2 regions of the Aquitalea aquatilis genome follow, and region 1 is predicted to be linked to the other one. Evidence: riboswitches for the same ligand, from Rfam matches in the RefSeq annotation. Region 1 holds a riboswitch; the other holds the start of a gene.
The links. Region 1 has a riboswitch for cobalamin ahead of FAZ30_RS17255 (energy-coupling factor ABC transporter permease). Riboswitches for the same ligand answer to the same signal wherever they lie in the genome.
Positions count from the first base shown of each region.

Region 1 (5,027 bases):
TGTCCAGCAAGATCTGGCGGCGCTCGCCAAAGCCGATGACCCGCCCGGCAGCAAACAGGGCGATATCATCCGCCAGCCCGCAGGCCAGATCGACATCGTGGGTGGAAAACACGATGGTGATGCCTTGTTGCATCAGGGTTTGCAGGATTTCAATCAGCTGGGCAATGCCTTCGTGATCCAGCCCGGCGGTGGGTTCATCCAGTAGCAGCACCTCCGGGGCCATGGCCAATGCGCCGGCAATGGCGACCCGTTTCTTTTGTCCGCCGGAGAGCATGTGCGGCGGGCGGTTTTCCAGCCCGGCCAGGCCCATGGCCCGTATTGCTTCCTCTACTCTTTGTTGTGCGGCGGCGGCCTCCAGCCCCTGGTTTAATGGCCCGAACGAGATGTCTTCAAATACCGAGGCCGCAAACAGCTGGTCATCGGCATCCTGCAAGACCAGGCCCACCTTGCTGCGCAGCCGGTTAAGCCCCTGGCGCGAGTAGGTCACGGCCTCCTGCTCCAGCAACACGCTGCCATGATCCGGCCGCAAGGTTCCATTCAGATGCTGCAAAAAAGTGCTCTTGCCCGAGCCGTTTGGCCCGAGCAAGGCCAGGCAGCGGCCCCGTTGAATGGAAAGATTGATGCCTGACAGCGCAATGACATTGCCAGGAAAGGTATAGCCAAGCTGCTGGACACTGAGAATGGTGTTCATGAAAAAAGGGTTCCGACCAGCACTACGCTACCCAGTAACAGGCTGGTCCATGTCAGGCGTGTCAGGGATAGCGGCTGCGTGCGCCGCAGGACGTTGAATTCGCCGTTCCAGCCGCGGGCGGCCAGGCCGTTTTCCATCCTGCCGGCCCGATCCATGGCGCGTGGAAACAGATTGGCCAGTAGCAGGCCGAGCGAGCGCAGCTGTTGCTTGCGATTGCTTTGTCCCAGTCGCGCGGCCTGTGCCGTATGCATGGCGCTGGCGGTGTCCAGCAGCAGGAAAACCAGCCGGTACATGATCAGGCTGATTTCGGCAATCTCGCGCGGCAGGCCGATTTTGCGCAGGCTGGCCAGGATATCGGTGACCGGGGTGGTCAGGGCAAGCAGCAGCAGGCAGCAGATTCCGGCGAAAGATCTGAGCAGCAGGCCGCATACCGTTGGCAGCGCCGCTGGGGACAAGCTCAGGCCGTGGCGGCTGACATCAAACAGCATGCTCAGCCCGGCGGTCAGCAGGAAGCCGGCGGGTATCAGGGCATAGCGCAACCAGAGTCGCAACGGCACTCTTGCACCCAGCAGCGTCACGCTCAGTACGCTGGCGATGATGCAAGGGGCGGCCGGCCAGGGTGGCAGGCTGATGGCCAGCAGCAACATGCCGATAGCCAGCAGGGCCTTTTCCAGCACCGGCCTTTCCCGCCAGCGACTCAGATGCGCATAGTGATCAATGCTCAGCTTCATCGCGGGCGGCCAGTCCCTGGCGTTTGCCGATGACGTAGCCGATGACGCCAGCGCCAATGGCGGCCTGCAAGGCAAACAGCAGGCTTTCCACTTCGCCGCTTGGCGGCTCCCAGATGGGGGAGAACCAGGGCTGGTAGCCTGGCTTGGCGTGGGTAATGGCGGCGGTGGCCTGATCGTCCGAGCCGGCAAATTTGCCTTCGACCAGCAAGAGCGGCAGCACCAGCAGTGCGACCGTGCCCAACAGCAGCCATTTGCTACGGGATGACTTGGCCATTAGCGTGTCTCCCCGGCAAGAATGCTGACTTTTCTGATATCGGCTACCTTGCCGGCCAGCGCATCCATCACCACCACCGTCAGCATGCCCTCGGCAATGGCCAATGGCACTTGCGTCAGCGCAAAAATGCCACCGAACTTGATGGCGGCAGTCATGAAGCCACCCACCGGGTCCGGATAGGCGAGTGCCAGCTGGATGGAGGTGGTGATATATGTGGCCAGATCCCCCAGCGCAGCGGCAAGAAACATCGACACCGCCACCGACAAGCCAAGGCGCTGCCCCAGCTTCCACAAGCCATAGCTGACCCAGGGGCCGACGATGGCCATGGAGAACAGGTTGGCCCCGAGCGTGGTCAGGCCGCCATGGGCGAGCAGCAAGGCCTGGAACAGCAAGACCATGGCCCCCAGCACCGCCATCACCGCCGGCCCGAATACCACCGCGCCAAAACCGGTACCGGTGGGGTGCGAGCAGGAGCCGGTCACGCTGGGCATTTTCAGGGCAGACAAGACAAAGGCAAAGGCGCCGGCAGCGGCCAGATTCATTCTGGCTTGCGGACGTTCCGACAGGATTTTGCGTATGTGCCAGACACCGCCGGCAAAGAAAGGAGCAGAAACGGAATACCAGGCAAGACAGTGCTTGGCCGGCAAATAGCCTTCCATGATGTGCATGAGGATGACCCACAGTGAAAGTGGCGCGGACTCTCTATACAGCCCCCCGGCTGCATGACAAGCGCGCTCACAGACGATGATGGCAGGTCTCCTGACTTCCGGCTCCAGCAGCGTTGCGCGTCTTCCCGGCTTGGTGTCTTGCTGGTGGATGCAGCCAAGACAGCCAGTGACATGATGCGCAAAACCTAACCGATTACAGTTGCGGGGGCAGTTGCAGCATTGCACTGCATTCCCTTTTCACCGGCGTTGCCGGCACCATCAATGGCCGTCAGGATACGCCAACTTCATGCCCTGCGCAAAATGGCCGCCCTGGCGCACGCCCCGGGCATGGCGCGGGTGCTGCTTGTCTGGCACCTCCAGCCTCGGGCTGCCCACGGGCGGCCGGCAGTGGCTCCTGGCAAGGCAAGCCTCCTTAAGTGTTCGCATTTTGTCAGGCACTGCATTTCGGTTCATTTCCTGGTTTTCATCAGCGCCTCTGCATGCATTTTCCTTGTCTTGCTTCCTGCCAAATGTACAAACGCACGGCTGCTGACTCGCCACGCCACAAAAAGCAGCGGCTGCGGCTGCGGTTGTGGCTGTGTGTCCTCGCTGGCAGGCAACTGAATGATTTGATTAAAAATCAGCGGCTTGAAATGGTGGCTCTGCTTGCAGCACCCCCGTGCAATCTAGCTTTTGTCATATTTGACAGGAAAAATTACAACACTTTCAAGAAAATTCTTTTCAACATGAAGATGCTGAGCTTACAATTGTAAATAACAACAGCTTAAACATTTAATATCTAATTCGCTCGACACCATTGTCATGGTGCTGAGGCGGGTGGCAAGGCTGTTGCGGGTGGTTTGCGAGTGTTCTGGCTGACTGCGTCTTGCGCAGTGGCGGTGGAAGCTTGCGGGGAAGGGCGCCAGGCTGGCGTTCTGTCTGGGGCAGTGTGCTGCCCTGTTAATGCGATGGAGTTTTAGAAAATGAAAAAGATTGTTTCTGTCTTGGTAATCGGGTTGGGCATTTACTCTGCTGGCGCGCTGGCAGCGGATGGCACCATTACCATCAACGGCAAGATCACGGCCAATACCTGCACCATCACCGGCACCAGTGGCAGCAACGTCACCGTGACCCTGCCGACGGTGTCCACCTCTGCGCTGGCTACTGCCGGCCAGGTTGCCGGTGTCACCCCGTTTGCGCTGAACCTGAGCAACTGTAACGGCACCAGTGCCCAGACCCATTTCGAACTGGGTGCCACGGTGGACCAGAGCACCGGTAACCTGTTCAATGCCAGCGGTTCCGGCATGGCCACCAATGTGGAAGTACAGCTGCTGAACAATACCTTCCAGCCGATCAATGTTGCCACCAGCGCCAACTCGCAAACCGTCACCCTGTCCGGCAGCTCGCCGAACAAGACCGGCACCATGAACTACTACGCCCAGTACATCGCCACCGGTGGCGCATCCACCGCGGGTACGGTGAATACCAGTGTTCAGTACTCGATGATTTACAACTAAGCAGCACCCGCCCGGTGGTCTGGGGAGTGCCTCCCCGGATCGCCAGGGCAATCGTTGAGGCAGGTGCAGAATGAAAAAAATAGCAAAACTCGGGGCAGTCGTGTTCACCAGCATGGCCATGTTGCTGGCATCCGCCGCGCAGGCCAATGTGGTGATTACCGGTACACGCATCATCTACAAGTCAGATGATCGCGAAGTCACCATCAAGATGGACAATGTTGGCCATGACCCGGCGCTGGTACAGGCGTGGGCAGATCGTGGCAATGAAAAGTCCGAACCCACCACGGCCGATGCGCCCTTCCTGATCATGCCGCCGATTTTCCGGGTGGACCCGGCTAAGGCGCAAACGGTGCGCCTGACCTTTACCGGCGATAGCGTGCCGCAAGACCGCGAGTCGGTGTTCTGGCTGAATATCCTGGATATTCCGCCCCTGCCCAAGGCCAGCAACGAGCAGCACAACTATGTGCAGGTGGCCTTCCGCTCCCGCCTCAAGCTGTTCTATCGCCCGGCCGGCCTGGCCGGCAATCCGGATGATGCGGCAGACAAACTCAGCTGGCAGCTGGTTTCCCTGGGGGGAAAGCTTGGCTACGCCTTGCGCGCCAGCAATGCCAGTGCCTTTCATGTCTCGCTCAATTTCAGTGCCATCCAGCTGGGTGGTCATGAATACCGCAGCGAGGGTGGCATGGTCGCACCCGGTGGCAGTGCCGATTTCAAGCTGAAGGGGCTGACTGCGCGCCCCACCGGCGAGGCCGCGCTGCTCTACGAAAGCATCAATGATTTTGGTGCTCCGGTTGCGCACAGCCTGCAGCTGAAACCTTGATCAATCAGGACCGGGCCGCCGCGACGCATGTCGTTTGTGCCGGCCGGGTTCATGCCAGATAGCGTGCTGCCATGATAAAAAATCCTAGCCGACAGGCATCGGCCTGCTGGATACCCAAACCATTGAGCCTGATGCTGATCGCCGTGTTCAGTCCGGGGGCAGCCTGGGCGGCCGATACCAATCCGGCGGACGGCGTCGTGGCATTGAACGATGTGCAGTTCAATCCCGCCTTTCTGGGGCAGACTCCGGATGGCAAGCCGCTGGATCTGTCGCGCTTCAGCGGCAATGGTGCGGCACTGCCGGGGACTTATCGTGCCGATGTGTTCGTCAATATGGGCTGGCTGGGA
Region 1 is NZ_CP039731.1:3,690,682-3,695,708, reverse strand. It holds gene FAZ30_RS17270 (energy-coupling factor ABC transporter ATP-binding protein) at 1-691, opposite strand, end outside; gene cbiQ (cobalt ECF transporter T component CbiQ) at 688-1,422, opposite strand; gene FAZ30_RS17260 (energy-coupling factor ABC transporter substrate-binding protein) at 1,406-1,696, opposite strand; gene FAZ30_RS17255 (energy-coupling factor ABC transporter permease) at 1,696-2,364, opposite strand; cobalamin riboswitch at 2,429-2,639, opposite strand; gene FAZ30_RS17250 (fimbrial protein) at 3,327-3,860, shown strand; gene FAZ30_RS17245 (fimbria/pilus periplasmic chaperone) at 3,931-4,680, shown strand; gene FAZ30_RS17240 (fimbria/pilus outer membrane usher protein) at 4,812-5,027, shown strand, end outside.

Region 2 (5,027 bases), 1.7 Mb from region 1:
CTGCCCCAGTCCGGTTGCTGGCCGGACAGGATGTCGCGCGACATGCCGTCCCAGTCGCCAAAGTCGAATTCGGCAAAGCGCTCGTCCACCTTCAATGGCAGCGAACCATGCAGGGCCTGGTGTACGGCAAATTCGCGGCAGCGCTGCAGGGGGGAGGTGGCCATGCTGGTCACTGGTGCCAGCTGGTTCAGCCGCTGCCAGCTGCGGGCCATCTGTTCACAGCCCAGATCATTCAGCGGCAGATCGGTACGGCCGATCAGCCGGCCGTCGTGGTCGATCTCGCCGTGGCGCAGCAGGGTCAGCGTGTAGGGGTTCATCAATCCTTCTCCGTCACTCCGGCCTGGGCAAAAGTGGCCATCTCGGCATGCAGCTTGATGGCCAGTTGCAACAGCGGTACGCAGGTCGCCGCGCCGGAGCCTTCACCCAGCCGCATGCCCAGTTCCACCAGCGGCTCCAGCCCCAGCGCCTCCAGTGCCAGGCGGTGGCCGGTTTCTTCCGAGCGATGGCTGGCCAGCAGCCAGGCGGCCACGGCAGGGTTGATGGCGCGGGCAGCCAGTGCGGCTGCGCTGGCGATGAAGCCATCCACCAGAGACGGCACGCCCTGTAGGGCACCTTCCAGATAGAAGCCGGCCATGGCGGCGATTTCCAGCCCGCCCAGTTCGGCCAGCACTTGCGTGCCGCTCAACGGCTGCCCTTGCAGGCGCTGCAGTGCCTGTGCCACCACGCGGCGCTTGTTGGCGAGGCCGGCGTCGTCGATGCCGGTGCCGCGGCCGACGATGAGATCGACCTCAAGATTGGCCAGGCGGCAGATCAGCGCCGCCGACGGCGTGGTATTGCCAATGCCCATATCGCCGGCGATCAGCAGATTGGCACCCTGTTCGATGGCGCGGCGGGCGGCGGCGCGGCCCACTTCCAGCGCGGCCTCCACCTCGGTCGTGCTCATGGCGGCCTCAAGCGCCAGATTGGCCGTGCCGGCAGCGACCTTGGCATAGACAATGGGCAGTTCCGGCAGCTGACCCAGCACACCCACATCCACCACTTCCAGCCGGGCGGAGATGGCGCGGGCCAGCACGCAGATGGCCGCGCCGCCGGCGGCAAAGTTCTTCACCATTTCGCCGGTCACGATGGACGGGTAGGCCGATACGCCTTCGGCAGTCACGCCGTGGTCACCAGCAAAAACGGTAATGGCCGGCGTCAGCGCGGCCGGAATGGTCTGGCCTTGCCAGGCGGCAAAGCGGCAGGCCACCGTTTCCAGTACACCCAGGCTGCCGGCCGGCTTGGTCAGCGAGTTCTGGCGCTGCAGGGCAGCCTGATAAGAAGCGTGGGCGGGCAGGGCGATGGACTGGGTCATGATGCGGTGTTCTCTGGTTGGCATGGGCTAGAGCGGGACTCTAAGTCATGGGGGGCGGCGCGGCAAGCGGCATGCCGGTATGGCATGGGCATTGCCATTTGCATATGGCAACAAATCGCTGATGATCGCTCTATTTTCGCGACAATTCGCTTTATAATTCCCGCCAGACAGGTGTCCGGGCTTTGCCGCCCGGATGAAACGGGAAGCCGGTGCAAGACCGGCGCTGCCCCCGCAACGGTAAGGTCTGGCCTTTTGCTGGCCAAGGTTGTGCCATCGCCACTGTTCACATCGAACGGGAAGGCGCACGACTGCAAGACCAAGCCCGGAGACCGGCCTGTCGCCGGCGGCTGCCTGTGCGGCTGCCGGTGCTGGAGTATCGCGGGGAGGCGATCTTGCAGACAGCGGAGCGCGCCAGCTGCGCCGCTCCGCATGCCATGATGTTCAAGCGGCGAAAGCCGTCCTCTTCGCACTCCTCGCGGCAGCAGCCTGTCAGCTCTGCCGGTTTTTCATTTCAGGAGTGTGTGTTTCATGTTCAAGCCGCAACAAATCGGGCTGCTGGTGTCGCTGATCGGCACCGGCATGGCCCATGCCGACAATCTGCCGCAATTCCAGGGCGAGGAAGTGGTGGTAACGGCCAGCCGCCAGCCGCAATCCATCACCAAGACCCTGTCTGACATCAGTGTGATTACCCGCGACGACATCGAGCAATCTGCCGTCACCAGCTTGCCGCAACTGCTGGCACGCCAGCCCGGGGTTGAAGTGGTCAGTTCCGGTGGTGCCGGCAGCCAGGCCAGCATCTACCTGCGTGGCAGCAATGCCAACCAGACCGTGGTGTTGCTGGATGGTGTGCGTATCGTCTCGGCCACCACCGGTACCACGGCGCTGGAAAACATCCCGCTGGACAATATCGAGCGCATCGAAATCCTGCGTGGCAGCAGCTCCAGCCTGTATGGTGCCGATGCCATCGGCGGCGTGATCCAGATTTTCACTCGCCAGGGTAGCGGTGCCCCGCGTTTCAATGCTGCGCTGGGCGTGGGCGACCATGGTCTGTTCCAGTCAGCCGCTGGGGTGGCTGGCAAGCTGGACAATACCGCCTTCAGCCTGCAGTTCAGCCAGCAGCAAACCAATGGCATCTCCGCCACCAATGCGCAGAGCAGCAGCTATAACCCCGACCGTGATCCCTACCGCAACCTGTCCTACTCGGCCAACCTGACCCAGACGCTGGCTGCCGGCCAGGAGCTGTCGCTGCGCCTGTTCCAGACCAACGGCAAAATGGATTACGACGGCTACAACAGCCACGGTGAAGATCTGCAACGCAGTCGCCAGAGCGGTGCCAGCCTGGAATCCAAAAACAGCCTCACCGACAACTGGACCTCCACCCTGCGTTTCAGCCACAGCGTTGACAGACAGGAGCACTGGACCAATGGCGACATGGCCCAGCGTGCCGACCTGTATCAGACCGCCCAGAACGAATGGCTGTGGCAGAACGATATCCACACCGGGCTGGGAAATTGGCTGGCTGGCTTCGACTATACCCAGCAGCATGTGGACAGCAGCACGGCTTTTGATGTCAGCGAACGCAGCAACAAGGCGGTGTTCATCGGCTACAGCGGCGAATTCGGCAAGCATTTGCTGCAAGCCAGTGCCCGTCATGATCAGGATGAGCAGTTTGGCGGCAAAACCACCGGCCAGCTGGGTTACGGCTATCGCCTGAACGAGGCGCTGACTGCACGCGCCAGCTATGGCACCGCCTTCAAGGCCCCCACCTTCAATGACCTGTACTACCCGCTGGATAGCTATGGCTACGCCGGCAACCCCCACCTGCAGCCGGAGACATCGCGCAATGCCGAGCTGGCCTTGCAATACAAGGCTAATGGCAGTTCGGCCTCGCTGACGCTGTTTCACAACAGCATCGACAACATGATTGCCATTACCTCCGACTACAGCACCATGACCAATATCAGCCATGCCACCATCCGTGGTGCCACGTTGGCGGCGGCCAAGGCTGTCGGCAACTGGGACTGGTCTGGCTCTGCCACCTATCAGGACCCGCTGGACCATTCCGGCCACCAGCAATTGCAGCGACGTGCCCGCGCCTACGGGCAGCTGGCGGCCGCCTATGACTGGGGGCGAGTGACTACCGGGCTGGAGTGGCAGGTCAGTGCCAAGCGGCGTGACACGACCGATAGCGGCAGCAATGTCTGGCTGGGCGGCTATACGTTGACCAATCTCTATGCCAATTACCGCTTTGCCCGCGAGTGGACTGCCAATCTCAAGCTCAGCAATGTGTTCGACCGTCATTACACTACGCTCTATGGCTACAACACGGCGGGCCTTGGCGGGTATATCGGCGTAAGCTATCAGCAGAAATAAACCTTGCTTGCTACCTTATAGGTGGCAGCCCCTTCTTGGTTTGTAGCCGGGCCTCCTTGCTGGAGGCCCGGTTTTTCGGGATATCAAGTTCATGACCCACCTGATCAGCGGCGGCTCCCGCTCCGGTAAAAGCCGCTACGCCGAACAACTGGCCGTGCAGCATGGCGGCCCGGTGACTTACATCGCCACTGCCGAAGTGCGCGATGATGAGTTTGCCGAACGGGTGCGCCAGCACCGTTTGCAGCGGCCGCAGCACTGGCACGTGCTGGAAGCCGAGCGTGGTCTGGCCGAACTGGTGCTGGGACATGATCAGGAAGACGGCCTGTTGCTGGTGGATTGCCTGGGCATGTGGCTGATGCGCTTTTTCCGCAGCGACGACCAGTTCGACGAAATGGACTTCGTGCAGGAAAGGCAATGGCTGCTGGAAGCCATTGCGGCAGTGCAAGGCCAGCTGTTGCTGGTCAGCAATGAAATCGGCTGGGGCGTGATGCCGATGAGCAGCGTGGCACGGCGCTATGGCGATCTGCTTGGCCGGCTCAATCAGGACATCGCCGCCCGCTGCCAGCGCGTGACCCTGGTGGCCTGCGGCCTGCCGCTGGCGCTCAAGGGCGGCTGATGGCCCGGTTTGGACGCGCCGGCTGGTTGTTGCTGGCACTGCTGCTGGCCCCGGCCCAGGCGGCCATAGTCGTGCGCGACGGTGCCGGCCAAGGGCTGATACTGCCAAGTGCTGCCCGGCGCATTGTTTCGCTCTCTCCGCATGCCACCGAAATGCTCTACGCCATCGGTGCCGGCTCACGGCTGGTGGCGACGGTGGATTACAGCAACTATCCGCCAGCAGCACGCCAGCTACCGCGGGTGGGCGGCTATAGCGGGGTCAGCCTGGAAGCGGTCATGCGTCAGCAGCCCGATCTGGTAGTGGCCTGGCAGGATGGCGGCAATCCACGCGAACTGGAGCGCTTGCGCCAGCTTGGCGTGCCGGTGTTCATCAGCCATCCCTTGCAGCTGGAAGACATCGCCAGCGAGATGCACCGCCTGGGCCAGTTGACCGCCACGCAGCCGCAAGCCGATGCGGCGGCCAGCCGCTATCGCCAGCGTCTGCTGCAACTGCGCCAGCGTTATGCCCGCCGTCCGCCGCTGACGGTGTTTTACCAGATCAGCAGTGCCCCCATCTTTACCGTCAGCCAGCGCAGCTTCATGGGTTCGGTCATGCAGCTGTGCGGTGGGCGCAATGTCTTTGGTGGCCTTGCCCAGGCTGCGCCGCAGGTCAGCATGGAAGCGGTTGTCGCGGCTCAGCCACAAGTCA
Region 2 is NZ_CP039731.1:988,166-993,192, reverse strand. It holds gene FAZ30_RS04460 (histidine phosphatase family protein) at 1-317, opposite strand, end outside; gene cobT (nicotinate-nucleotide--dimethylbenzimidazole phosphoribosyltransferase) at 317-1,351, opposite strand; cobalamin riboswitch at 1,504-1,703, shown strand; gene FAZ30_RS04450 (TonB-dependent receptor domain-containing protein) at 1,880-3,724, shown strand; gene cobU (bifunctional adenosylcobinamide kinase/adenosylcobinamide-phosphate guanylyltransferase) at 3,816-4,340, shown strand; gene FAZ30_RS04440 (cobalamin-binding protein) at 4,340-5,027, shown strand, end outside.
Region 2: another riboswitch for cobalamin. It lies ahead of FAZ30_RS04450 (TonB-dependent receptor domain-containing protein); the one in region 1 lies ahead of FAZ30_RS17255 (energy-coupling factor ABC transporter permease).